One region of the Planctobacterium sp. AWM4_229 genome, then DNA from elsewhere that is predicted to be linked to it. Evidence: predicted binding sites of a transcription regulator. Region 1 holds the regulator's gene; each other region holds the start of a gene.
The links. Region 1 encodes sigma-54, which starts transcription at its own class of promoters, with help from an activator protein. Its sites were predicted from a motif close to GTTGGCACGNNNNTNGNNT; they were not measured.
Positions count from the first base shown of each region.

Region 2: the regulator sigma-54 is predicted to act here: its motif matches at 1,970-1,988, upstream of ACXAGP_RS18330 (CmpA/NrtA family ABC transporter substrate-binding protein).
Region 3: the regulator sigma-54 is predicted to act here: its motif matches at 1,923-1,941, upstream of flgA (flagellar basal body P-ring formation chaperone FlgA).

Region 1 covers NZ_JBSWWX010000010.1:109,146-113,399, forward strand. The annotation lists gene ACXAGP_RS19810 (HPr family phosphocarrier protein) at 53-328, opposite strand; gene rapZ (RNase adapter RapZ) at 325-1,170, opposite strand; gene ptsN (PTS IIA-like nitrogen regulatory protein PtsN) at 1,167-1,610, opposite strand; gene hpf (ribosome hibernation promoting factor) at 1,626-1,913, opposite strand; gene ACXAGP_RS19830 (RNA polymerase factor sigma-54) at 1,941-3,437, opposite strand; gene lptB (LPS export ABC transporter ATP-binding protein) at 3,507-4,232, opposite strand.
Region 2 covers NZ_JBSWWX010000008.1:154,308-158,561, forward strand. The annotation lists gene mobA (molybdenum cofactor guanylyltransferase) at 1-4, shown strand, start outside; gene ACXAGP_RS18320 (ANTAR domain-containing response regulator) at 186-788, shown strand; gene ACXAGP_RS18325 (CmpA/NrtA family ABC transporter substrate-binding protein) at 797-1,858, shown strand; gene ACXAGP_RS18330 (CmpA/NrtA family ABC transporter substrate-binding protein) at 2,219-3,547, shown strand; gene ACXAGP_RS18335 (ABC transporter permease) at 3,684-4,254, shown strand, end outside.
Region 3 covers NZ_JBSWWX010000009.1:11,996-16,249, reverse strand. The annotation lists gene flgN (flagellar export chaperone FlgN) at 98-517, opposite strand; gene flgM (flagellar biosynthesis anti-sigma factor FlgM) at 521-856, opposite strand; gene flgA (flagellar basal body P-ring formation chaperone FlgA) at 1,097-1,807, opposite strand; gene ACXAGP_RS18745 (chemotaxis protein CheV) at 1,964-2,902, shown strand; gene ACXAGP_RS18740 (CheR family methyltransferase) at 2,906-3,730, shown strand; gene flgB (flagellar basal body rod protein FlgB) at 3,879-4,254, shown strand, end outside.

The DNA.
Region 1 (4,254 bases):
TAAATAATATTCGAATTTAACCAGTCAGATTTTTCAGGTACTGCCAAAATCGTTATTCATCTTCATTAAATCGGGCTGAAAATAGTGCCTCAATGGCTTCCATTGCCGCTTCAGCGTCTTCACCTTCGCACACTACTTTGACTTGCTTATTTTGAGACCCCTCCAGCATCATCAGCCCCAGAACACTATTGGCAGATACACTTTTGCCGTCTTTTTGCACCAATATCTCGGCCGAAAATGAGGTAGCAAGCTTTACCAGTTCAGTGGCTGCTCGTGCGTGTAGCCCCAGCTTATTAATGATAGTCAGCTCTTTTTCGATACGGTTCAAGTGTCCAGTTCTCTGTGTCGGGTTTGTACGTCAGGGTGGGCTACCGAAAAATAACGAGATAGTGTTTCAGCCAGAAATACGGAACGATGCTGACCACCGGTGCAACCGATAGCAACGGTTACATAGCTACGGTTATTGCGTTCCAGATGTGGCAACCAGGTTTCAATCAAGTTTTGGATCTGCCCGATCACCTTATTCACAATGGGTTGTGAAGTAAGGTACTGAGCCACCGGGGTATCTTGACCCGTGTAGGGTTTTAATTCAGGTATCCAATGAGGATTGGGTAAAAATCTCACATCAAAAACATAATCTGCGTCTTTTGGGACGCCATTTTTAAAACCAAAGGATTCAAAAACTAATACCAGTCGCGAGGATTTTTTTCCTAATATACGTTCTCTAACAAGCTCTGCTAACTGGTGAATGGATAATTTATCAGTGTCGATGTGCAAATCTGCACGTTCATATATTGGGGTTAACAGTTCGCGCTCTTTAACAATCGCATCTGCAAGGGAGATCTTGTTTTTTGAAAGTGGGTGCAGACGGCGAGTTTCGCTGTAGCGCTTGATCAGCATGTCGTCACTGGCGTCGAGATAAATGATAGTTAAATCGGTTTTATTGGGCAGAAAATCCAGGTTTTCAGCCAATAAATCGGGATCTTTAGGTAAGTTACGCACATCAATACTGACGGCAATTTGATCGTATTCACTCACTACAGCATGAGTTAGCGTGGGCAGCATGCTGACGGGAAGATTATCTACACAGTAGTAACCCAAATCCTCCAAAGCCCTTAATACCACAGACTTTCCGGATCCGGATCGTCCGCTGATCACAATTAGTTTCATACCAGTGCTTCATAAAGTGCGTTGTCTGAATGGCAATTGCGAATAACCTTGATAACCTCTTTATCACTGAGTTTTTGAGCGATACGAGCCAAGGTTTGAAGGTGGCCGTCGGTTTGCTCAGTAGGCACAAGAATCGCAAAAAAAATGTCGACAAGCTGATTGTCGATTGAGTCAAATTCTATACCAGGAGAGCAGGTAATAACAATAGCCAGAGGGGAACTCAGACCATCTACTCGGCCGTGCGGGATAGCGATACCTTGTCCAATACCTGTGCTGCCCATTTTTTCTCGGCATAATAAACTGGCAAGCACATCTTCTTCGTTAAGTGCATCTAGTTTTTCGCTGGCAATGTTGCTGATGATTTGGAGTGCGCGTTTTTTGCTGGTAACAGGGACTGCACAACGCGTGCAGTCCAATGAGAGGATGTCTTTGATTTCCATCCTTGTTTAGGCCTCTTAATGACTCTTGAGTTTTTCTTTGTGTTTTATGACTTGCCTGTCTAGCTTGTCAATCAGTGAGTCAATCGCAGCATACATGTCTTTATGCTCCGACGTGGCAAATACTTCACCTCCATCAAGATGCAGGGTTGCTTCCGCTTTTTGGTTGAGTTTTTCAACGTTTAAGATGACATACACATTGTTTATGTGATCAAAATGTCGCTCAAGCTTGGTAAATTTTGTATCGACATAATCGCGAAGAGAATCGGTGATTTCGACGTGATGACCTGATAAGTTTATTTGCATAATTGGTCGTCCTTCTTGTAGGGAAGTCTATATTAGACTCTTACGTTGGTTAGATGGAGGAATCGAGAGCGATTCCCGGTATTTCGCAATGGTTCGCCGGGCTACCATAATGCCCTGATCGGCAAGCAATTGCGCAATCTTGCTATCACTTAGTGGTTTAGCCTGATTTTCTGCCGCCACAAGCTTTTTGATAAGTGCTCTAATTGCCGTAGAAGAACACTCACCACCATTTTCCGTTGCCACATGACTGGAAAAGAAATATTTGAGTTCGAAAATACCTCTTGGCGTGTGCATGTATTTTTGAGTGGTTACCCGTGAAATCGTGGACTCGTGCATGTCTACCATTTCTGCCACATCGTTTAGTACCATTGGCTTCATCATTTCCGGTCCATGCTCAAAAAAGCCATGTTGTTGCTGCACGATACAATTGGCCACTTTCAGCAAAGTATCGTTACGACTTTCTATGCTCTTGATAAACCATTTGGCTTCTTGCATGTGGGAGCGAATGAATTGACCGTCCGCACTGCTGCGGCTGTTTTTACTCATCGCAGCGTATTGTTGATTGATATTCAACTTAGGTACTGATTCGGGATTGAGTTCCACTACCCAGCGTCCGGATTTTTTAGTGACAGAAACATCTGGAATAACGTAATCCGGCTCTTTGGTATTGAGGGTACTACCAGGATGAGGATTGAGGGTTTGCAGCAGTTTTAATACTTCTTTTAACTGCTCTTCCCGCAGTTTCGATTTTCGAATAAGGGTACGAAAATCTTTGGCCATTAACAAATCAGAATAATCGCAAAGCAGTGATTTGGCCTCTTTCAACCAAGGGGTATCAGCGGGAAATTGCCCCAATTGCACCAACAAGCACTCTTGCGGCGAGATGGAGCCAGAACCCATAGGGTCAAAGTGCTGAATGCGTTTTCTGACACATTCTACTTCGTCCAGCTCAATTTCTTCATCATTGAGACTTTCCAGAATATCCTCAACCGATACGGTGAGATAGCCGCTCTCATCAATGGAGTCGATGATGGCCAATGCAATGGCTTGGTCGGTTTCACTGAAAGGTGTCAGATGCAGTTGCCAAAGCAAGTGATCTTGTATGGATTCGCTGGTTTCTCCCTGGTAAACCTGTTCATCATCGGAACCAACACTGGCAGCAGGGGCTGGTGCAGAAGACGCGCTGTAATACTCGTCCCAGGTACTGTCGATGGGGAGCTCATCGGGCAAATCATTTTTTTCGAATGCGTCGCTAGAATCAATACCGTCAGAGCCATTGAATTCTTTATCGCTGTCTGCGCCGTTTAGATCTGAACTGGATTTTGGCTCTTTGAGTAATTCTAAAGCCTCGTCACTGTTGCCATCTGTAGATTCATCCACTTCCAGAAGTGGGTTGGCGTCCAATGCGTCTTGAATCTCCTGTTGCAGATCCAGCGTTGATAATTGCAACAAGCGAATGGCTTGCTGCAACTGCGGCGTCATTGTTAATTGTTGACTAAATTTTAGTTGTAAAGACGGCTTCATTAAAAATGGTTTTTCCGACTCCAGAATGCGAAATTATCGCAATCCACTTATGAGTTATTGTTTTAGTAACTATAGCCTGAATTGCTCACCCAGGTATACATCTCTTACTTGCTGATTGGCCAAAACCGTTTCCGGTTCGCCCTCAGCGATAACTTGCCCATGGCTGACGATGTAAGCTTGCTCACATACGTCGAGGGTTTCGCGCACATTGTGATCAGTGATCAGAACGCCAATTCCTCTGTCTCGCAGATGGTGAATAATCTTCTTTATATCATTAACAGAGATAGGGTCAACGCCTGCGAAAGGTTCGTCCAGCAAAATAAACTGTGGGTTGGCCGCTAGTGCCCGGGCAATTTCCACTCTGCGACGCTCGCCACCAGACAGGCTCATGCCAAGGTTATGGCGAATATGATTTAAGTTAAATTCATCCAGCAGCTCGTCTGCCAGTTCTTCGCGTTGTTCGTTATCCAGTTCTTTGCGCATTTGCAAAATTGCCATGAGATTCTGGAAAACGCTTAATTTTCTGAAAATCGAAGATTCTTGAGGCAAATAACCAATACCGTGCCGGGCACGGACATGCATCGGCTGTAAAGTCAGTTCGTGTTGGTCTATGAATACTTCACCTTTATCTAAGGTGACCAGACCTACGATCATATAAAATGTCGTGGTTTTTCCAGCGCCATTAGGACCCAATAAGCCCACTATTTGTCCGGTATTCACCTGGATGCTTACATCCCGCACTACCTGTCGGCTTTTATAAGATTTTGCCAAATTGTTAGCATATAAGGTTGGCACTATCAGTGTTTCCTTTTGCGGT
Region 2 (4,254 bases), on a different contig from region 1:
CTAGTGCTCCTCAATCTTGTACCTGTTTTATGAATGTATGCCCCAAAATTGTGCGCTTGCTGCTATACCATTGAACCTGAACTTACTTTAAGTAACTGAATTGAATAGATAAAAATGAATGGCTCAGGAGTTGCTTAAGCAAACACCTGATGTGTTTGCAATTGTTCATTTGTCTCTTTTAAGTCATGTCCGAATCTGAATCGCACCAACCTTTACGGGTACTGCTCATTGATGATGATCCACAGCGCGCTGTGGCGCTATCTGCCGCCTTGGACAAATCCCGATATCTGGTGGAGCACATGATTGGTGCTGATGTGTCATTGCTAAAGCAGGTGGATGCGTTACAACCGGATGTGATCATCATCGATATTGAATCGCCCAGTCGCGACATCCTGGATTCTTTGCACACCCTGAATAGCTTTAATCCCAAGCCCATCGTGATGTTTTCTGAACAGGAAGACACCAATACCATTAATCAATCTGTGCATTGCGGAGTCAGTGCCTATGTTACCCGTGAAGTGAATACTAGCCGCGTGCGCTCTATCCTGGATGCTGCGGTCGCGCGCTTTCAGCAAATGCAATCATTGCGCAATCAGTTGCACGAAACACAACAAGAACTCGCCTCTCGTAAGGTGATTGAAAGAGCCAAGGTTTTGTTGATGGAAACCCGAAATCTCTCTGAAAACGAGGCCTATCAAATGATCCGTAAAATGGCCATGGATAATGGCCAACGCATGGAGCAAGTCGCAAAAAACATGATCGATATTATTACCACTCTCTCAATGTAGGCGAAACTATGGTACAGGCAGAAATAACAATGGCGCAGCCAGATAAAACAGAAGTTACCATCGGATTTATGCCATTAAGTGATTGCGCGCCGCTGGTGGTGGCTCAGAAGCTTGGTCTGTTTGAACGGCAAGGGCTTATAGTCAAATTGGAACGGCAAAATTCCTGGGCAACATTGCGAGATAAGTTATTGGCTGGCTATCTGGATATGGCTCAGATGCTGGCACCCATGCCGCTGGCAATCCATTTGGGCTTGGGTAATGTTGCAGAAGGGATGTCGGTGCCTATGGTGTTAAGCTATAACGGCAATGGTATTACGCTGTCAACGCAACTGTTTTCTGAAGTATTGGCGGCCAACAGTGCCCAAGCACAAACCGTGCTCTCAGAGCCCATGTCAGCGAGTATGTTAAAGCCCATTGTGGAACACAGAAAATCGACAGGCGTTGATAAGTTGTGTTTTGCTACCGTATTTCCCTATAGTTGCCATTATTATCAACTTGCTGCCTGGTTACATCAGGGCGGGATCTCGCTTGAAGATGTTGATATTCGCATCATTCCGCCTTCCGGGATGGTGCAGGCCATGGGCAATAATGAAATCGATGGCTTCTGTGTTGGCAGTCCCTGGAATGCCGTGGCAGTGCGGGCGGGCATTGGTGTTACCGTCATTGCGTCCCGAGAAATTTGGCATAACACCCCGGAAAAGGTCTTGGGGGTGACGCGTAACTGGCAATTACAACATCCGCAAACTCTGTTAGCGGTCACTCGTGCACTAAGACAAGCTTGCCAATGGTTAACCGGGGGGCCAAATCGCTTTGAAGCCGCAAGGTGGTTATCTGAAGCAGGCTATGTGGGTGCAGAACTGGAAAACATTGCTCCAGCGCTACTTGATAGCTGTTTGACTCAGCAAGGCGCAGTACCGCGCGAAGTACCGGGACATACGATATTCCATCAAGCTCAACAACAAAATCAAATGGCGCAGGAGCAAGGGATATGGTTGTTACAACAGATGCAGCGTTGTGCGCATCTCGATGCAAGCATCGATGTGCAGCAAGTGGTTTCTCAAGTGTACTAATTGGTATTAATTTGCACCGCAGTAGTGCCTGATTGCACAAAAAGGATCTCATAACCGAGGCGCTCGGTCGTAACGTTCTCATTAACTATCTGAAAATAAAGGTTTTTTAAAGTTGGCACTAAGTGTGCAATCTGAAAGTTGGAACTATCAGAGTCTGATAAGAATAATAATAAACTCGTAAACAACATACTTCGATGCACTTTCAACGTGTGATAGCGCATCGAACAGGCAAAGCAGCCCACAGAACAATCTTCATCTTGAAGCTTGCGCTGTGGGCTTTTTTTTGGCTTTTTAAAAAGAGGACAAATGATGTTAAGCACACATTGGTTAAAGTACTTTAAGCGCACACTGTGCGTGGCAATGTCATCAATAACATTGCTGTCGACTGCGGTATTCGCAGATGGGGATTGGCCAGAAAAAGAAGAGCTTAAGCTGGGTTTTATTAAGCTGACCGATATGGCACCACTGGCCATTGCCTACGAAAAAGGCTATTTCGAAGATGAAGGCTTGTACGTTACCCTGGAAGCACAGGCCAACTGGAAAGTGCTGTTAGACAGAGTGATCGACGGGCAGCTGGATGGCGCTCATATGCTAGCCGGGCAACCACTGGGTGCAACAATTGGTTTTGGTACTCAGTCTCATATCGTTACTGCTTTCAGCATGGACTTAAACGGCAACGGTATCACGGTATCAAACGATATCTGGGCACAGATGAAACAGCACATCCCCCACGAAAATGGCAAGCCGGTGCACCCTATTAAAGCTGACGCCCTCAAGCCAGTGGTGGATTCCTATATCGCACAAGGCAAGCCGTTTAACATGGGCATGGTATTTCCGGTGTCTACCCACAACTATGAGCTTCGTTATTGGTTAGCGGCTGGCAACATTCATCCGGGTTTCTATGCGCCCCATAAAGGTGATATTAGTGGTCAGATCGATGCACAGGCGCTGTTATCAGTCACTCCACCACCGCAAATGCCTGCGACAATGGAAGCGGGAACCATCTATGGTTACTGTGTGGGCGAACCCTGGAATCAACAAGCGGTGTTTAAAGGTATTGGTGTGCCGGTGATCACTGACTATGAAATCTGGAAAGACAACCCGGAAAAAGTGTTCGGTGTCAGTAAGGAGTGGGCAGATAAAAATCCCAACACTCACAAGCGTTTAGTTAAAGCGCTGATCCGCGCGGCGATGTGGTTGGATGCCAATGACAACGCGAACCGTCCTGAGGCGGTAAAAATTCTGGCTAAGCCACAATATGTAGGCGCAGATGCAGACGTGATTGCTAACAGCATGACCGGCACCTTTGAATACGAAAAAGGTGATAAGCGCCTGGTTCCGGACTTCAATGTCTTTTTCCGTTATAACGCGACTTATCCCTACTATTCCGATGCTATCTGGTATCTGACACAAATGCGCCGTTGGGGCCAAATCAGTGAGCAGAAGCCCGATGAATGGTATTTCGATATCGCAGAGAAGGTCTATCGCCCGGACATCTATGCCCAGGCAGCACAAGATCTGATCAAAGAAGGCCTAGCTAGCGCAGACGGTTTCCCGGATTTTTCTAGCGAAGACGGCTTCCGTGCACCGCAAACCCATTTTATTGACAACATCACCTACAACGGTAAAGCACCGAACGCCTATCTGGAGAAGTTCTCCATTGGCCTTAAAGGTGAGCAAACCCTCTGACCCCGGCTTCGTGTCTCTGTAAATGAGCATGTGAGTTGAAGCGGAGCAATCCACACAAGGACGTGTACTTTTTTAGAACCAGACAGAAGTGGAATCTGTCTTTGAACAATGATTAACAACACCCCGGAGTATTGTCATGAGTAAAACGGCAACCTTGCAAAAAGTGACATTCCTGAAACTACCTGAGCCGCTGGTGAATAGCATCTGGCTGCTGAAACTCAAAGGCGCATTGTTGCCATTAATTGGTCTGGCCATTTTTTTGGTCATGTGGAATATCACCGCCAAGAATATTGATACCTCGCTGGGACAATTCCCGGGGCCTGTGCAAGTGTACGAGCAGAGCATCAACCTCTGGAACGAACACCAAGCTGAACAAGAAAAAGCGGCGGCGTTTTACCAACGCCAGGAGCAGCGCAATGCCAAGCGAATGGCGGCAGATCCGAGCTATCAACCTAAGATCCGTCCCTATACCGGTGCGCCCACCTTTTTCCAGCAAATCTGGACCAGTCTATACACAGTGTCGGTGGGCTTTTTAATCGCGTCTTTAATTGCGGTACCTGTGGGCATCTTATGTGGCTTAAGTAAGTCGGCCTATGCGGCCATTAACCCACTCATTCAACTGTTTAAGCCAGTTTCGCCACTGGCCTGGTTACCGCTGGTAACAATGGTGGTGAGCGCGGTGTATGTCAGTGATGACCCGATGTTTT
Region 3 (4,254 bases), on a different contig from region 1:
ATCGAGGTGCAAAGTAAAACGAGTTTATGCTAAAGGGGTTTATAGGTAAGGTATATTGTGTGCTTAGCTCAACGGTTAGGGGAGCTTTAATAAAACGTCAGGCTTTGACACCAGAGCCCAACATGCCGCCCTGTGTTTTACCTTTGTTGGTGTAAGTAAGTGATTCTTTGTTTCGTGCTGCCAGCATTACGTTGCGTAATCGCTGAAGTCTTATTTGGTTCTTTTCTACTGCCGCAGCGTTTACTTCAGTCTGATGCTGACACTTATGCAATAGTTCTTTGCCTTGCTGAGCCAATTCGAATTGTTCTTCGGAAAGCTCGCTCTCAGGCGTTTTTAATTTTTGCAGAGACACATCGTTTTGTGCTAACTGCTCCAGTAATGCCGATTTTTCGTCAATCAATGTCAGCAGACTTTCAGCATCGCGAGCAACCACCAACTCCAGTTCTTTTTGGAGGTTAGCTTCTAACGCCTGAAGTAGCGTTAGTTGTTGTTCTAGAGCTGCAGTCAAATCTGACATCAATTAACCTTTGGATAAGCCAAACAGTTCAGTTTCAGCTTTCGAGATTTTGGATGCCAGTTGCTCAGCATCAATCTTGTAAGAGCCGTTCTGAATCGCCGCTTTTAGTTTATCAACTTTATCTTGATTCACCGGAGCGTCGCTTGCTTTTTTCTGCACGTTCGCCAGTTGTTGTGCTGACTGGGTCAGCGAAACGGAATCCTGGCGAGGGGCAGCAGCAGCGGTTTGAGCTTGCTGTGCTGTATTCGCACTTTGGCCTTGCTGAGCCTGTTGTTGATTGAGTCGTTGACTCTCCAACTGTGGCTTCTGACCTGTGCCATTTACATTGTTAATAGCCATGATTAAATTCCAATACTTTTAAACCCTCAGTTAGCTTATCGGCTGACGCCTTTCAATCTTTAATAAAAAACCAATAAATGCGCTTTTTTTTTATACTGGCTAACTGTATTTTCGCAGTTTAAATTAAGACCATAAAAAAGTCTTTATAAAATCAATGATTTGCCAATATTTGTTAGGTTAACAGCGACATTGGCAATCTTCTAATGCGCCTCTCCGAGTTGCAGCGCACCTCGTTCCATTTTATATCTGGACTCGAACCTCGTTAACATTCGCCACTTCTGCTTCTAGCTGCTTTTTAGAGCGTCTATTTTGAACCGAGATCGTATCACCAATATTGCCATCTTGCAGTGCTACACCACTGGTTTTTATTTCAAGTCCGCTGAGCTTCGCAGTTATCACTATGGCGTCGCCTTTACAAACAAAGCATAGCATATTCGGAGATACGGTAGTGCCATCTCGTGAACGGCGCTTTAAACGCGCACCCACAACATCTTTTATATCGGCAAAAGTGCCGCCTCTTATACGTCTTTTGTCTACTTTTTCTAAAGTAACGTTATTGGCGGTTAATAAGGTACCCGGGGAGACCGTATCTGCCAGTACAACGACTTCTTGCATTTCTGTTACGCTGACACTCAAATAATGGAACCAACCATTGCTCGGGCAGCTCACTCTTACTGTTACGTTAGATTGACGCAAAGATTGCGAACTACTGCTGGCTTGCAAATCCACAGGACAGGCAGGGATGTTGATGCGTTCATCAATACTCCTGACGGAAATTTGTACATCATTGATGTTGTCTACTTCGGCATTTTGATAAACAAATATCTCTGCGGTCTCTTCCACAAGATTACGCATTAAATCTTTTTCTTGCGCAGCCGCTATATTGGTTGTTATAAACCAACCAATTAAGGAAAGTTTTAAGGTTTTCTTGAGGTTGGCGAAATTTTTCATGTTCACTTTCTTCCAATTTGGCTATGCTTAAAGGCAATTTTGGTAAAAACTTAACAGCGTCAAAAAAATAACGCTGTGTGGGCGAATAATAATCACGCATCCACATAAGAGTACTATTCAAGTATCGTGCCTGTTTGGATGAATTAGAGGTGTTTTATGGCGGGAATTTTAGATTCTGTTAACCAACGAACTCAGCTGGTGGGGCAAAACCGCCTTGAGCTATTATTGTTCAAACTCAATAATCGCCAACGCTACGGAATTAACGTATTTAAAGTACGTGAGGTTTTACAGTGTCCGCCCTTAACTTCAATGCCAAAGCTGAATGCCTTGGTAAGAGGTGTTGCCCATATTCGCGGCCAAACTATCTCGGTTATCGATATGAGTATGGCAACAGGTGGACGTAAGATTGAAGATATCAAAAATGCCTTTATTGTCATCGCGGAATACAACCGCTCAGTACAAGGTTTTTTAGTGGGCTCGGTGGAGCGCATTATTAATATCAATTGGGAAGCCATCTTGCCACCACCTGAGGGGGCGGGTAAGGCCAGTTATCTTACTGCTGTCACAGAAGTTGATGGCGAATTAATTGAAATTCTGGATGTTGAAAAAATCCTCAATGAAATCGCGCCAGCACGAGAAGTGGTGCGCGAAGACATGGCTGAAGAGTTGGCTAAGCACGACGCCAGTCTGGATGACAAGATTATTTTCATCGCGGATGACTCATCGGTAGCGAGAAGCCAGGTTAAAAAGGCCTTGTCCTCATTGGGCCTGGAAATTGAAGCTGCCAAAGATGGCCGAGAAGCGCTTGAAAGACTGAAAGAAATTGCCTCGGAAACCGGCGATGTAACCGACAAAGTTGGCGTTATCGTCAGTGATATTGAAATGCCAGAAATGGATGGTTATACCTTAACGGCAGAGATTAAGAGTACGCCTGAACTGGCTAAGTTACATGTAGTGCTGCATACTTCATTGAGCGGTGTATTCAACCAAGCGATGGTTAAGAAGGTGGGGGCGGATGATTTTATTGCGAAGTTCCACCCAGATGAACTGGCTACTGCGGTAAAGAAATGGCTGGACAAGTCAGCGGAAAAATAATCTGTGGTGAATAAAACATTAAGCGAAGACGACTACACACTGTTTAGTGAATTCCTGGAGCGCTGCTGTGGTATCGTTTTGGGACCGAACAAGCAGTATTTGGTGAGAAGTCGTTTAGCGCCTTTGATGCGAAAATATGACGAGCCTTCGCTGAGTCAGGTGGTTAATGATGTGATCAACGGCAGAAATAGGGGTTTGAGAGACGATGCTATTGATGCCATGACCACCAATGAAACACTGTGGTTTCGAGACAGATATCCTTTTGAACTGTTAGTCAAAGAGCTGTTTCCCAAATTCGCAGAAAGTCGACAGCCGGTAAAGATCTGGTGTGCTGCGGCATCATCAGGGCAAGAGCCCTATTCAATTGCGATGGCTGCAGCTGAATATCAGAAGTTGAATAGTCGATTTGCCGGTGTGCAAATTGTCGGTACCGATCTGTCCACGGAAATGCTGCAAAAATGTAAAGTGGCCACTTACGATTCATTGTCCTTGTCGCGAGGATTATCTGAGGAACGAAAACGCCAGTTTTTCGACGATACACCAGAAGGAAACAAGCGCATCAAGCCTGAGATTGCGCGTATGGTTACCTTCAGACAGCTCAATTTGCTGGACAGCTACGCCAATCTGGGGCGTTTTGATATGGTGTTCTGTCGCAATGTCTTGATTTATTTCGCACCAGAAGTGAAAAGCGCTATACTGCAAAAAATTGCCTCTGTGTTAAATAAAGACGGCATTTTATTCTTGGGTGCGTCAGAATCTATGGCTGGCTTATCCTCCGATTTTAATATGATTCGATGTAATCCTGGCTTATATTACACTCGAAAATAATTTTATTATATCAACGAACCCCTCTAATTTAGAGGCCTTTCGCGTTTCTCGGCGCAGCCCCTCTATCTAAAATATATTGCTTCTTCCAAAACTGGCACATGCCTTGCTTTCAATCCACTGTAAGTTTTTTGACGCTGTGGAGGCCAGAATGGCTATCAGTTTAGACAAATTAACCGCTTTGCATCATCGAGCTGTCTCAGTGAGACAGGATCGTATGGAGCTTATTGCCGGCAATCTGGCAAACCAGAATACACCCGGCTACAAAGCCAGAGACATAAATTTTCAGGAAGCGATGAAAAGCGCTTCGTATGAACAACGTATGCATCTCAATCGCACCTCATCCGGGCATATAGAAGGGCAAATGCAAAGCGACCGACTTGTCACCTTTCGGGTTCCAACCCAGCCGGATACCGGCGATGGCAACACAGTTGAAGGACAGATGGAAAAAAATGCGTTCCTGGATAACGGTTTGCGGTATCAGGCGAGTATTCAATTTCTGGATGGCAAATTTAAAGGCATGAAAA